DNA from 3 places in the Rhodococcus sp. 320_ES genome. Region 3 is predicted to be linked to each of the others. Evidence: predicted binding sites of a transcription regulator. Region 3 holds the regulator's gene; each other region holds the start of a gene.
The links. The regulator LexA, encoded in region 3, represses DNA repair genes until DNA is damaged. The targets are predictions, from matches to a motif close to CGAACANNTGTTCG.
Positions count from the first base shown of each region.

Region 1: the regulator LexA is predicted to act here: its motif matches at 1,980-1,993, upstream of cofD (2-phospho-L-lactate transferase).
Region 2: the regulator LexA is predicted to act here: its motif matches at 1,849-1,862, upstream of AC59JP_RS19045 (error-prone DNA polymerase).

Region 1 covers NZ_JCAWAG010000005.1:415,119-419,272, forward strand. Annotated here, with positions in the region: gene AC59JP_RS19650 (coenzyme F420-0:L-glutamate ligase) at 1-799, opposite strand, end outside; gene cofD (2-phospho-L-lactate transferase) at 796-1,767, opposite strand; gene AC59JP_RS19660 (WhiB family transcriptional regulator) at 2,080-2,397, shown strand; gene AC59JP_RS19665 (metallopeptidase family protein) at 2,424-2,840, opposite strand; gene AC59JP_RS19670 (DUF3499 domain-containing protein) at 2,985-3,401, shown strand; gene AC59JP_RS19675 (phosphomannomutase/phosphoglucomutase) at 3,528-4,154, shown strand, end outside.
Region 2 covers NZ_JCAWAG010000005.1:285,478-289,631, reverse strand. Annotated here, with positions in the region: gene AC59JP_RS19045 (error-prone DNA polymerase) at 1-1,809, opposite strand, end outside; gene AC59JP_RS19040 (NAD(P)/FAD-dependent oxidoreductase) at 1,944-2,855, shown strand; gene AC59JP_RS19035 (MMPL family transporter) at 2,866-4,154, shown strand, end outside.
Region 3 covers NZ_JCAWAG010000001.1:934,912-939,065, reverse strand. Annotated here, with positions in the region: gene hrpA (ATP-dependent RNA helicase HrpA) at 1-425, shown strand, start outside; gene nrdR (transcriptional regulator NrdR) at 411-869, opposite strand; gene AC59JP_RS04725 (hypothetical protein) at 898-1,227, opposite strand; gene lexA (transcriptional repressor LexA) at 1,505-2,287, shown strand; gene AC59JP_RS04715 (acyl-CoA dehydrogenase family protein) at 2,349-3,491, opposite strand; gene ptsP (phosphoenolpyruvate--protein phosphotransferase) at 3,597-4,154, opposite strand, start outside.

The DNA.
Region 1 (4,154 bases), on a different contig from region 3:
GAACTGCCTCGCGACGCCCGCGCTGGATGGATTCGGCGGTTCCGAGCCAGAAGAGATCGTCCTCGCCGGGCCGAACCAGTTGTGCCGCAGTCGATCCGTCGTCGACCGGGGTGAGTCCGCGCACCACCGCGACGGGTACGGAACCGAGTTTGCCCTTCACCAGATCACCGGCCGCGGCGATTTCGTCGACGACCGCGATCTCGGTCACCACGAGGTCGTTGCCCTGGCTGTCTCGTCCGCCGGCGTAGGGGTGCAGGACTCGGATGCCCGCCGATCCGATGGCCGCGTCGGTCTGTCCGACTCGCCACGCCCGGCCCATCGTGTCCGTGATCACAACGGCTACATCGACATTCATCGTCTCGGCCAGTCGCTCGCGAAGAGCGGCGGCGCTGGCGTCGGGATCCTCGGGCAGCAGGGCGAGTTCGTCGGAGACGACGTTGGACCCGTCGACTCCGGACGCTGCCTGCACGATGCCCAACCTGTTCTCGGTGATGAGCGTTCGACCCTTGCGGGCGACCACCCGTACCGCCTCCTGCTCCACGAGTCGGCGGCGCACCGTGTCGCGTTCCTGGGGGTCCGTGGGTGCGGCCACCAGGCGGCCTTCCACTTTGGAGAGCACCTTGCTGGTGACGACGAGCACGTCGCCGTTCTCGAGCCACGGTGCGCGCTGGGCGATGGCCGCGGCCAGATCGTCACCGGGACGGAACTCCGGCAGATTGTCGACCGGTCGAACGGTGATCGCGGCGCCCGGGGAATGGTCGGTGATCGCGGTGTCCCTCGGAGCGCTGGTGTCGGTCACAGTGCACCCGCGGCCTGTAGCGCGGCTCGCGCCATCTCTGCGGTGACGGTGGGGTCGGACATGATCAGCGGGATCGACTGCACGTCGACGCCGGGAACGTCGGCGGTGTCGGTGGAGTGCACGAGCCACGTGTCGAGGATTCCGGTGCCCGACCGAGCGCCGTAGTGCCGTCCGATCGCCTCGGCCGTGGTCTCGACACCGATCACGGAGAGGCACTCGTCGGCCATCCCGCGGAGGGGTTTGCCGTCGATGACGGGGGAGAGGCCGACGACTTTGGCGGGCGTCGTGCGAAGTGCTCCGCGAATACCGGGTATTTCGAGAATCGCTCCGATGCTGACGACCGGATTCGACGGCGCCAGGACGACCGCGTCCGCCGATTCGATGGCGTCGAGCACGCCCTCCGCCGGCGAGGCCTGATCGGCGCCGACGTAGGCAAAACTGTGAGTTGTCACAGCCGCGCGGTGGCGAACCCACCATTCCTGAAAATGGAGCGCCTTCTGATCGCCGTCGGCCGGATCGGTGATCACCACGTGGGTTTCGCTGCGATCGTCGCTGACGGGGAGGAGTCGGACGCCGGGCTTCCATCGATCGCAGAGCGCTTCGGTGACGGCCGAGAGCGGATAGCCGGTTCGCAGCATGCGGGTGCGGATCAGATGGGTGGCGATGTCGCGGTCACCGAGTCCGAACCACGTCGGCTCGGCGCCGTACGCCGCGAGTTCCTCCTTGACGCTCCAGGTTTCGTTCACCCGGCCCCAGCCGCGGTCGGTGTCGATTCCGTTTCCCAGGGTGTACATGCAGGTATCGAGGTCGGGGCAGATGCGCAGGCCGTGCATCCAGACGTCGTCTCCGACGTTGACGACGGCGGTGATGTCGCTCTCGTCCGCCACTCCCATCGAGCCCAGCAATGCCCGAACACCTTGCAGGAAGCGGGCTCCGCCCACCCCGCCGACCAAGACTGTCACTTTCACGAGAAACGAGCCTAGGCGCTGTTCGGAATCGCAGTTCGTGCGGTGTGGCTGCACGCGAAACACCGAGTGAGCGCGGGGTATCGCGAAAACAGGGCGATGGATGGTATTGGATTTACCGCCGTCCGCTTGACCGCGACACACCACGACGTGTCTAATCACAACCATGTCATTACGAGCTCGGCAAGCGAGATCGCTTGAGGCGAACGCTCATTCGAACGTCTGTTCCCATCGAGGTTCGAAATGACACTCGACGGCACATTCGACGGCAATCTCGAAAACAACTGCGCGCGAGCAGGTGAGGAGGCGGAAACGATGCCAGAACAACAGCTCGACGCAGCCGGATCTTCGCACACACAAGCCCCGGAAGCGCCGTTACTGACGCTCGTCCCATCCGACGACTACGAGTCGCTCGAGGATCAGTGGCAGGAGCGTGCCCTCTGCGCCCAGACCGATCCCGAGGCGTTCTTCCCCGAGAAGGGCGGGTCGACGCGAGAAGCGAAGCGCATCTGCCTCGGGTGCGAGGTCAAGGACGAGTGCCTCGACTACGCCCTCGCTCACGACGAGCGCTTCGGAATCTGGGGCGGTTTGTCCGAGCGCGAACGCCGTCGCCTCAAGCGCGGAATCATCTGAGCCACAACGCCATCCGGTGCCGGCGGTCAGTCCTCGTCGCCGCTCGGATCGGGATCGACCACGTCGGGCGACAGGCCCAGATACGTTGCGATCTGCTCCACCAGCACGCTGTGAATCAGGTCCGCCAATTCGTCACGATCGTGCGCTCGCCGCTCCAGCGGCCGCCTGAACAGCACCACCCTCGCTCGCGTCGTCGCGCCCCGCGTGTCCACTCCCGCCGGAACCAGACGCGACAGCGGAACCGGCCCCTCGGCCACCACTTCCTGCGGCCAGTTCACCGACTCGGGGTCCACGGCCCGGATCTTGGGAACGTCGTCGACAGCGATGTCCAGCTTCGTCAACCTGTCGTGCCAGCGCCGGTCGATGTCCGCGAAGGCTTCCAGAACGACGCCGTCGAACTTCTCCGCACGGGTGCGGTGCGCCGGCAGTGCGTCGGAGAACATCTGCCCACGGACGCCACGACCGCGCCGCGCCACCGACCGTGAGGTCTGGGGTCGTCGAGGTGGCGTGGGCACGCAGGAACAGTACCGACCCGGCTCTGCGTGTCTGCGCGGGTGGGCCCGCGTCAGCGGGCTAGGGTATCGCTCGTGAGAACAGTGCGTGGGTGCTGCCGGCCGGGGTGCAACAGACCGGCCGTTGCGACGTTGACCTACGTCTACTCCGATTCCACCGCCGTCGTCGGTCCGCTCGCCACCGTCGCGGAGCCGCACTCGTGGGACCTCTGCGAGGTACACGGATCGCGCATCACCGCGCCCAAGGGCTGGGAGATGGTGCGGTACGAAGGCGGGTTCTCGTCGTCGACTCCCGACGACGACGATCTGACCGCGTTGGCCGAAGCTGTTCGCGAAGCGGGACTTCGAGACCGCCCCACCTCCGTTCGTAGCGTGGACGCCGGCGTGAGCAGGACCGAGAACGACCTGCCGAGCGCCGCGGAACGCCCGGTGCCGAACGTGCGAACCGGTCGGCGAGGGCACCTGCGGGTGCTTCCCGACCCCACCAACTGACGCTCACGCCGCGCCGAAGGGTGCCTCGGGCCGATAGGCTCCTCCCGGATCGTCGCTTTCGGAAGCTCCCAGCCGAGACCCGACACCGCCGACGACCCTCGACCGCCGACGACCAGGAGAACGACAGTGCCCCGATCCGCAGAACAAGTCCATGCCGTCATCAAGGCGTACGACGTGCGGGGCGTGGTCGGTGAGCAGATCGACGTCGACTTCGTTCGTGACGTGGGTGGCGCCTTCGCCCGGCTGGTGCGCGAGGACGGCGCTCAGCGTGTGACCGTCGGCCACGACATGCGTGCGTCCTCACCCGAGTTGTCGCGTGCGTTCGCCGAGGGAGTGACCGCCCAGGGGCTCGACGTCGTCATGATCGGGCTCGCGTCGACGGATCAGCTGTACTTCGCCTCCGGCCGGTTCGACTGCCCCGGAGCGATGTTCACCGCCAGCCACAATCCGGCGAAGTACAACGGGATCAAGCTGTGCCGCGCGGGAGCGAAGCCGGTGGGCCAGGATTCGGGCCTCGCCACGATCACCGGCGAGGTGATCGACGGGGTGCCCCCGTACGACGGAACGCCGGGCGACATCACCGAGCAGGACGTTCTCGCGGACTACGCACAATTCGTGCGGGACCTCGTCGACACCTCGCAGCTACGGCCCCTCGTGGCGGCCGTGGACGCGGGAAACGGCATGGGGGGACACACGGTTCCCGCCGTGTTCGAGCCGATGACGGTGAGCGTGCGTCCGCTGTACTTCGAGTTG
Region 2 (4,154 bases), on a different contig from region 3:
TCCGAGCCCGAGCATGTCGAACTTGACCAAACCGACTGCGGCACAGTCGTCCTTGTCCCACTGCAGAACGCTGCGGTTCTCCATTCGCGCCCACTCGACCGGACAGACGTCGGCGATGGGGCGATCGCAGATCACCATTCCGCCGGAGTGGATTCCGAGGTGCCGCGGAAAGTTCTCGATCTGTGCGGCGAGATCGAGCACCGGTGCCGGAATGTCGTTGTCGGCCTTCGGGTGTCCCCTACTGGACCACCGATCGATCTGCTTGCTCCACGCGTCCTGCTGCCCCTGCGAGAACCCCAACGCGCGGGCCATGTCTCGCACCGACGACTTGCCGCGGTAGGTGATGACGTTCGCCACCTGCGCCGCGTAGTCGCGGCCGTACTTGCGGTAGACGTGCTGGATCGCTTCCTCGCGGCGGTCCGACTCGATGTCGACGTCGATGTCGGGCGGCCCGTCCCTCTCCACGGAGAGGAAGCGTTCGAACAACAGCGCATTCTTGACCGGATCGACGTTGGTGATCCCGATGGCGTAACACACGGCGGAGTTCGCTGCCGATCCTCGCCCCTGGCACAGAATGTCGTTCTGCTTGCAGAACGTGACGATGTCGTGGACGACGAGGAAGTACCCCGGAAACTCCAGCCCCTCGATGGTGCGCAACTCGTGCTCGATCTGCCGGTACGCCGCCGGATTCGCGTGCGACGGACCGTATCTGACCGCCGCGCCGCGCAGGGTGATCTCGCGCAGCCAGCTGATTTCGGTGTGCCCCTCCGGCACGTCGAAGGGCGGCAGCTGGGGAGCGATCAGGTGCAGGTCGAACGCGCAGTCTCGCCCGAGCTGCGCTGCTGCGGCCACCGCGCCCGGGTACTGCGCGAACAACGTTTCCATCTCCGCCCCGGATCGCAGATGCGCCCCGCCCAGAGGGGCCAACCACCCGGCTGCTTCGTCCAGACTTCGGCGCGCGCGTACGGACGCCATCGCCATCGCCAGCCGGCGTCGGCTGGGCTCCGCGTAGTGCGCCGCCGTGGTGGCGACCGTCAGCAGATCCATCTTCCCGGCCAGGTGCGCGAGCACGTCGTTGCGCTCGTCGTCCTCGGGAACGCCGTGTCGTGTCAGCTCCACCGCCACCCGGCCGGATCCGAACCGGTCGACGAGTTCCGCCAGGGCCCGTTCGGCACCGGCCGAGCCGGTCTCGGCCAGGCCGCGTCGCACACTTCCCTTGCGGCACCCGGTCAGGATCTGCCAGTGCCCGCCCGCGGCGTCCGTGAGCCGATCCAGGTCGTATCGCAGCTTGCCCTTCTCCCCGCCGGCCATGTGCGCGGCGGCGATCTCGCGCGACAACCGCCGATAGCCCTCCTGCCCGCGGGCGAGAACCAACAGATGGTCGCCGCCGGGATCGGGTGAGCCGGTACGCGGATCGGAGAACCCGCCGTTGCCGAGCGAGAGCTCCGATCCGAACACCGTGCGCATCCCGAGTTCGCGGGCCGCCTCAGCGAACCGCACCACCCCGTACATGCCGTCGTGATCGGTGAGGGCGATGGCGTCCAGGCCCAGCCGCGCCGCTTCCTCGACCATCTCCTCGGGCAGGGAGGCACCGTCGAGGAAGCTGAACGCCGAGTGGGCGTGCAGTTCCGCGTAGGGCACGGACACCGGTTCGTTGGGCTCGACGGACCCTCGGTACTCGGCCCGTTTGCGTGACCAGGCGGGGCTGTCGCCGCCGTCGCCGGCCAGTGGATCGACGACCCGGCCCGGACGCCCGGACAGAACGCGCTCCATCTCCGTCCAGGTCGGAGGACCTTGGTTCCACCCCACCGAGCACCGCTTCCATCACGTCGTTCGCCTTCAGCTGTTCGAACATGTGTTCCCATTAGACACCTCGGCCGCGCGTTCCGACAACCGCCCCGAGCGCACCCATCGGGTACGGGTGAGCTGGTACTAGTGGAGCAATGACAACCCCACACGTCACCGTCGTCGGTGCAGGTATCGCCGGAGCCGCGTGCGCGGTCGCGCTGCGCGAGGAAGGCCGCACGGTGCGCATCCTCGATCGCGGCCGCGCGCCGGGTGGACGCATGGCCTCCCCCGAGCTGCACGGCCGCCGAGTCGACACCGGAGCGGGGTACTTCACGGTCTCCGACGACGGGTTCGGCGCCGTCGTCCAGGGATGGGCGAAGGCCGGGCTGGCGCACGAGTGGACGGACACGTTCGGCGTCCTCGCCGCCGGTTCGGACCCGCAGACCAAGACCGGTCCCATGCGCTGGGGCACGCCGGGTGGCCTGCGGTCGTTGGTGCGGAACCTGCTGGACGGGTTCGACGTCGTCACCCGGACCGTCGACGAACTTCCGGCCGGTGACGTGGTGATCGCGATGCCCGACCCGCAGGCCGCACGGCTCACCACCCTGGAGGACGCGGTCGACTACGAGCCCGTCATCGCCGTGGTGGCCGAATTCGCCTCACGCGCATGGCCGTTCGAGAACGCGGCGTTCGTCAACGACCATCCCGACATCTCCTTCGTGGCCGACGACGGCGCGCGTCGTGGCGACGGGGCACCGGTTCTCGTAATCCACACCACCGCAGACCGCGCCCGGCAACACCTGGACGCACCCGACGGCGCGATCGACCCCGTGCTCGCCGCCGTGTCCGACGTCCTCGGCGCCGCCGATCCCGTGTGGAGCCACGCGCATCGGTGGACGTTCGCCAAGCCCGCGGACCACCACGATGCGCCCTTCGGATACACGAAAGAGAACGGGCGAATCATCGGTTTCGCCGGTGATCAATGGTGCCCCAACGGTTCTCCGCGCATCGAAAGCGCCTGGATGTCCGGTACCGCGTTGGGAAAGCAGATCGCCGCGGACACATAGGATCATCGGCATGACTCGTTGGGCCGCTTTCGCCGTCGGACGCAAATGGTGGGTGCTCGTCACCGCCGTTCTGATCGTCGTGATCAGCGGAATCTGGGGACTAGGCGTCTTCGGCAAACTCGGCTCCGGCGGCTACGTCGACTTGAACAGCGAATCGGCACAGGTCGCGCTGAAGGTGGCCGATCTCGGAACGGCCACCCCCGACATCGTCGCGATCTACAAGGCCCCCGCCGGGCAGTCGCTCGACTCGATCGGCGGCGCCGTCGAGCAGACCCTGAACACCTTTCAGAGCGAGGTGAAACCGGCCAAGGTCACGTCCTACTGGACCGGCACGGCGCTCGAGAAGCCGCTACTGGTCTCGAACGACGGCACCATGGGGCTTGCCGCGATCACCCTCGGCGACAACACGGGCGTCACGCTGGCGACGTTCGGCGACCTTCTGACCAAGCTCGAGGTCCCGGGTGTCCAGTCGCAGTTCGCGGGCCAGTCCGTCGTCGCCGTGTCGCTGAACACCACGCTCCAGGACGATCTGGTGCGTGCCGAGCTGATCGCCATCCCGATCACGTTGATCCTGCTGGTGTTCATCTTCGGCGGACTGGTCGCCGCACTCGTTCCCGTCGTCGTCGGAGCCCTGTCGGTTCTCGGAGCACTGGCGGTTCTGCACGGATTCACCTACCTCACCGACATCAGTTCCTTCGCCATCAACGTCGCGTCCCTGCTGGGACTGGGCCTGGCCATCGATTACGGACTGTTCATCGTGAGCAGGTTCCGAGAAGAACTGAGAACCGGCGCCGACCCGTCCGACGCCGCGATCCGAACCGTTCTGACCGCCGGACGAACCATTGCGTTCTCCGGCTTGCTGCTGATCTGCGCATTCGCCGGAATGCTCGTGTTTCCGCAGGCGATCATTCGCTCGCTCGGCTACGGCGCCATGGCCGCGGTGGCGTGCGCGGCCATTCTGTCCCTGACCGCAGTTCCGGCCGTTCTGGCCATTCTCGGTCCACGCATCAACGCCATCACCTGGTCCCGCACCGCGTCCGATCGCGGCGAGCAACGCGCTCAGAAATTCTGGGGCGCCGTGGTCACCCGAGTGATGCGCCGTCCGATCGCGTTCGCGACGGTGATCGTCGTCGGCCTGCTGGTGCTCGCGGCTCCGCTGGTCGGGGTGAAGTTGGGCGACGCGTCGTACACCGCCCTCCCGGCGAGCGACCCCGCGCGCATCGCCTACGAGACACTCGCCGCCGACTTCCCCAGCACGGGCGACGGCGCCGTCGTCGTCCTGCAGGGCGACGGAACGCG
Region 3 (4,154 bases):
AGCCGGTTCTCGCCGCCACCGCCCGGCTGCGTTCGGCCCTCCACGGGGCGACGGGGGAAGCTGCCGAAGATGTTCGCGAACAACTGGATTCGCTGATCTTCCCCGGGTTCGTGTTCGAGACCGGTGAGAAGCACCTCGCCGAACTTCCGCGGTACCTTCAGGGCGCGATCGACCGACTCGAAGCACTGCCGTCCAGTGCGCAGCGTGATCGTGTGGGTATGGATGCGCTCGACCGGGTCTACGCGGACTACGACACCCTCTTGCAGTCTGTTCCGGAGGCGCGTCGCACCGCACCTGCTATCCGGGAGGTTGCGTGGATGATCGAAGAACTGCGCGTGAACTTGTTCGCTCAGAAGCTGGGGACACCGTATCCGGTGTCGGAGAAGCGAGTCCGACGGGTCATCGAGGACCTACGCCGTGGTTGAGCGATGCTCTCGGAGGTCTTTGATCTCGCGCTCGAAATCGTCGGCACTGCTGAACGAGCGATAGACCGACGCGAAGCGCAGGTACGCAACCTCGTCGAGATCACGTAGTGGCCCGAGAATGGCCAAACCGACTTCGTTGCTGGGGATCTCGGCCGATCCGGAGGATCGAACCGCGTCCTCCACCTGCTGCGCCAGCAATCCCAAGGCGTCGTTGTCGACGTCGCGGCCCTGGCACGCCCGTCGTACACCCTTGATGACCTTGTCGCGACTGAACGGCTCGGTGACGCCGCTGCGCTTGACCACCGACAGCACCGCGGTTTCGACTGTGGTGAACCGTCGTCCACACTCCGGGCAGGACCGTCGCCGACGGATGGCCTGACCTTCGTCCGCCTCGCGCGAATCGACGACTCGCGAGTCGGGGTGTCGACAGAACGGGCAATGCATGAGGCAAGACTACCCGCCGGCATTTCCGTCAGCGGGCGCCCGCCGCACCCAGCTCGCCCTGCACGATCGACGTGGATGTGGGCGATTGCACATCGTTGGTGTCGGCACGCAGGTTGGCTACGCCGATCAAGCCGAGCGACAGGACAGCGGTGGTCACGGCGACCGCGAGCATCTGCCCGACCGACATCCGCGAAGGCTGCTCGTGCTCGGTCCGCGACACGCCCGGCCCGCACTGACCGTAATCGACCGTTCCGGCGGCAGGCCGCGTACCGACCGGACGCCGCACCGGTGCGCTGCGACGCGTGCGGACCGAAGAGCTGGCCTGAACAGTGCTGGTGAGAACAGAGCTGGTGGTCATCGAAACAACTCCTTGCTGCGCGTCGACCCGTGGTGGGCCGACTGTGTCGGTGTTCGAACGTTCGAACGTTCGAATGCTCGATGTTCGATCACGCGTTCGAAAGAACGCATGTGCGATTTGTAGCACGCAGCTCCGACAAAGTCTGCGAAACACGCGACACGCTTCGAACAGGTGTTTGATCGAACAGGTGTTTCGGTCTAAATTCGTGGCATATCGCACAGCTCGTTCGAATCGAACGGCAGGCGAAACACGAATGCAGAACCAGGAGGCCAGGCGAATGAAGGACGACAACTCGTCATCCACAACGGCAACACGGAAGAAGGGCACGGAGCCGGACGCCGCTGCGCCCGAGTCGGGTTCGGTGGCCGTCGGTGTGCCCGATGCCGACATCACGGCAGGCCTGACCGATCGCCAGCGCCGCGTTCTCGAAGTCATCCACGCGTCGGTTCGCGAGCGCGGATATCCGCCGAGCATTCGAGAGATCGGTGATGCGGTGGGGCTCACCTCCACGTCGTCCGTCGCGCATCAATTGCGCACCTTGGAGAAAAAGGGATTCCTGCGGCGGGACCCGAATCGCCCCCGCGCGGTGGACGTTCGCGGACTGGACGATCCCGCACAGGACGCGCCGCAGAGCGCCCCTGAGATCGACACGGAGGTCGCGACCGCCGATGCGGAGCGCTTGCCCGCCCCGACGTTCGTGCCCGTTCTCGGTCGTATCGCGGCCGGCGGTCCGATCCTCGCCGAGCAGGCCGTCGAGGACGTCTTCCCGCTCCCCCGCGAGCTCGTCGGGTCCGGTTCTCTCTTCCTCCTGCGCGTCGTGGGCGAGTCCATGATCGACGCCGCGATCTGCGACGGTGACTGGGTTGTCGTGCGGCAGCAGAACGTGGCTGAGCAGGGCGACATCGTTGCCGCCATGATCGACGGCGAGGCGACGGTCAAGACCTTCAAGCGTATCGACGGTCAGGTGTGGCTGATGCCGCACAACCCGCTGTTCGAGCCGATCCCGGGCAACCACGCGGTGGTTCTGGGCAAGGTCGTGACGGTCATGCGCAAGCTCTGACCCGAGACGAAGAAACACCCCGGATGCGTCGTGCATCCGGGGTGTTTCTGTCTTCGACGAATCAGAGATTCAGCCCGCGGCCGATGATCTCCTTCATGATTTCCGTGGTGCCGCCGTAGATGGTCTGCACGCGAGAATCCATGTACGCCTTGGCGATCGGGTATTCCTTCATGTATCCGTAGCCGCCGTGCAGCTGCAGGCACCGATCGATCAGCTTGACCTGAGACTCCGTGGTCCACCACTTCGCCATCGCGGCTTCCTGGACGCTCAGCTTCTCGTCGTTGAGCAACTCGATGAACTTGTCCACCATGATGCGCACTGCCGTGGTCTCGGTTGCCAACTCCGCCAACACGAAACGGGTGTTCTGGAACTTGCCGATCGACTTGCCGAAGGCCTTGCGGTCACGGCAGTACTGGATCGTCATCTCCAGGGCGGACTCCATGGCCGCCGCCGCAACCACCGCGATCGACAGTCGCTCCTGGGGCAGGTTCTTCATCAAGTAGATGAAGCCCATGCCCTCCTCGCCGATGAGGTTCGCGGAGGGCACCCGGACGTCGGTGAAGCTGAGTTCCGCCGTGTCCTGCGCCTTCATACCGATCTTGTCGAGGTTGCGTCCTCGCTCGAATCCGGCCATGCCGCGCTCCACGCCGAACAGGCTGAAGCCCTGCGCGCCCTTGTCGGGATCGGTGCAGGCGACCACGATCACGAGGTCGGCGTTGATTCCGTTGGTGATGAACGTCTTCGAACCGTTCAGCACCCAGTCGTCGCCGTCGCGGACGGCCCGAGTCTTGATGCCTTGCAGGTCGCTACCCGTACCCGGCTCGGTCATGGCGATCGCGGTGATGATCTCGCCCGAGCAGAATCCCGGCAGCCAGCGCGCCTTCTGCTCGTCGTTGGTGAGCTCGATCAGGTACGGCGCGACCACGTCGTTGTGCAGCGTGAAGCCGATTCCGCTGAACCCGGCGCGCGTCGTCTCCTCGGTGACCACGGCGTTGTAGCGGAAGTCCTTGACGCCACCGCCGCCGAAATCTTCGGGTGCAGCGGTGCCGAGGAAGCCCTGCTTACCGGCTTCGACCCACACACCGCGGTCGACGATGTTCTGCTTCTCCCACTCGTCGTGGAACGGCGCCACGTGTTGCGCCAGAAACTTCTTGTACGACTCGCGAAAGAGCTCGTGCTCCGGCTCGAACAGGGTGCGTTCCATCGGTTCTCCTCAGATCGTGGCCGTGCGCCAGTTCTCTCGACTGTACGACCGGCGCCGACACGCGTCGATGACCAAGGCGTGCACCATCCGTGACCGACGTGGGCGTCAGCTCAGGATCGCGGCGGCCGCGGCGCGCGCCTCGTCGGTGCTCGACGTGGCCAGTACTGCCTCCGCTGCCTGACGGCACTGATCGAGTGTCACCGATTCGAGCTTGGCACCGACACCCGCCACGGCGGCGGACGCGGCGGACAGCGAGGTGACCCCGAAGCCGACGAGGACACACGCCAGCAGCGGGTCGGCCGCGGCCTCGCCGCACACACCGACGGGCTTACCGACTCTCGCACCGGCTTTCGCCGTCTGCGAGACGAGGGTGAGGACGGCGGGCTGCCACGGGTCGGTCAGTCCGGCGAGGTTCGCGGACATGCGATCGGCGGCCATCGTGTACTGCGCGAGGTCGTTCGTACCGATGGACAGAAAGTCGACGTGGTCGAGGATGCGATCGGCGAGCAGCGCTGCGGCGGGGACCTCGATCATCACGCCGGGCTTGAGCCCTCGCTCGCGCACGTCGGCCGCGAAGGCCTCCGCCTCGGCCGCCGTCGCGATCATCGGTGCCATCACCCACGGTTCGGAGCCCGTCGTCTTCGCTGCGGCGGCGATGGCGTC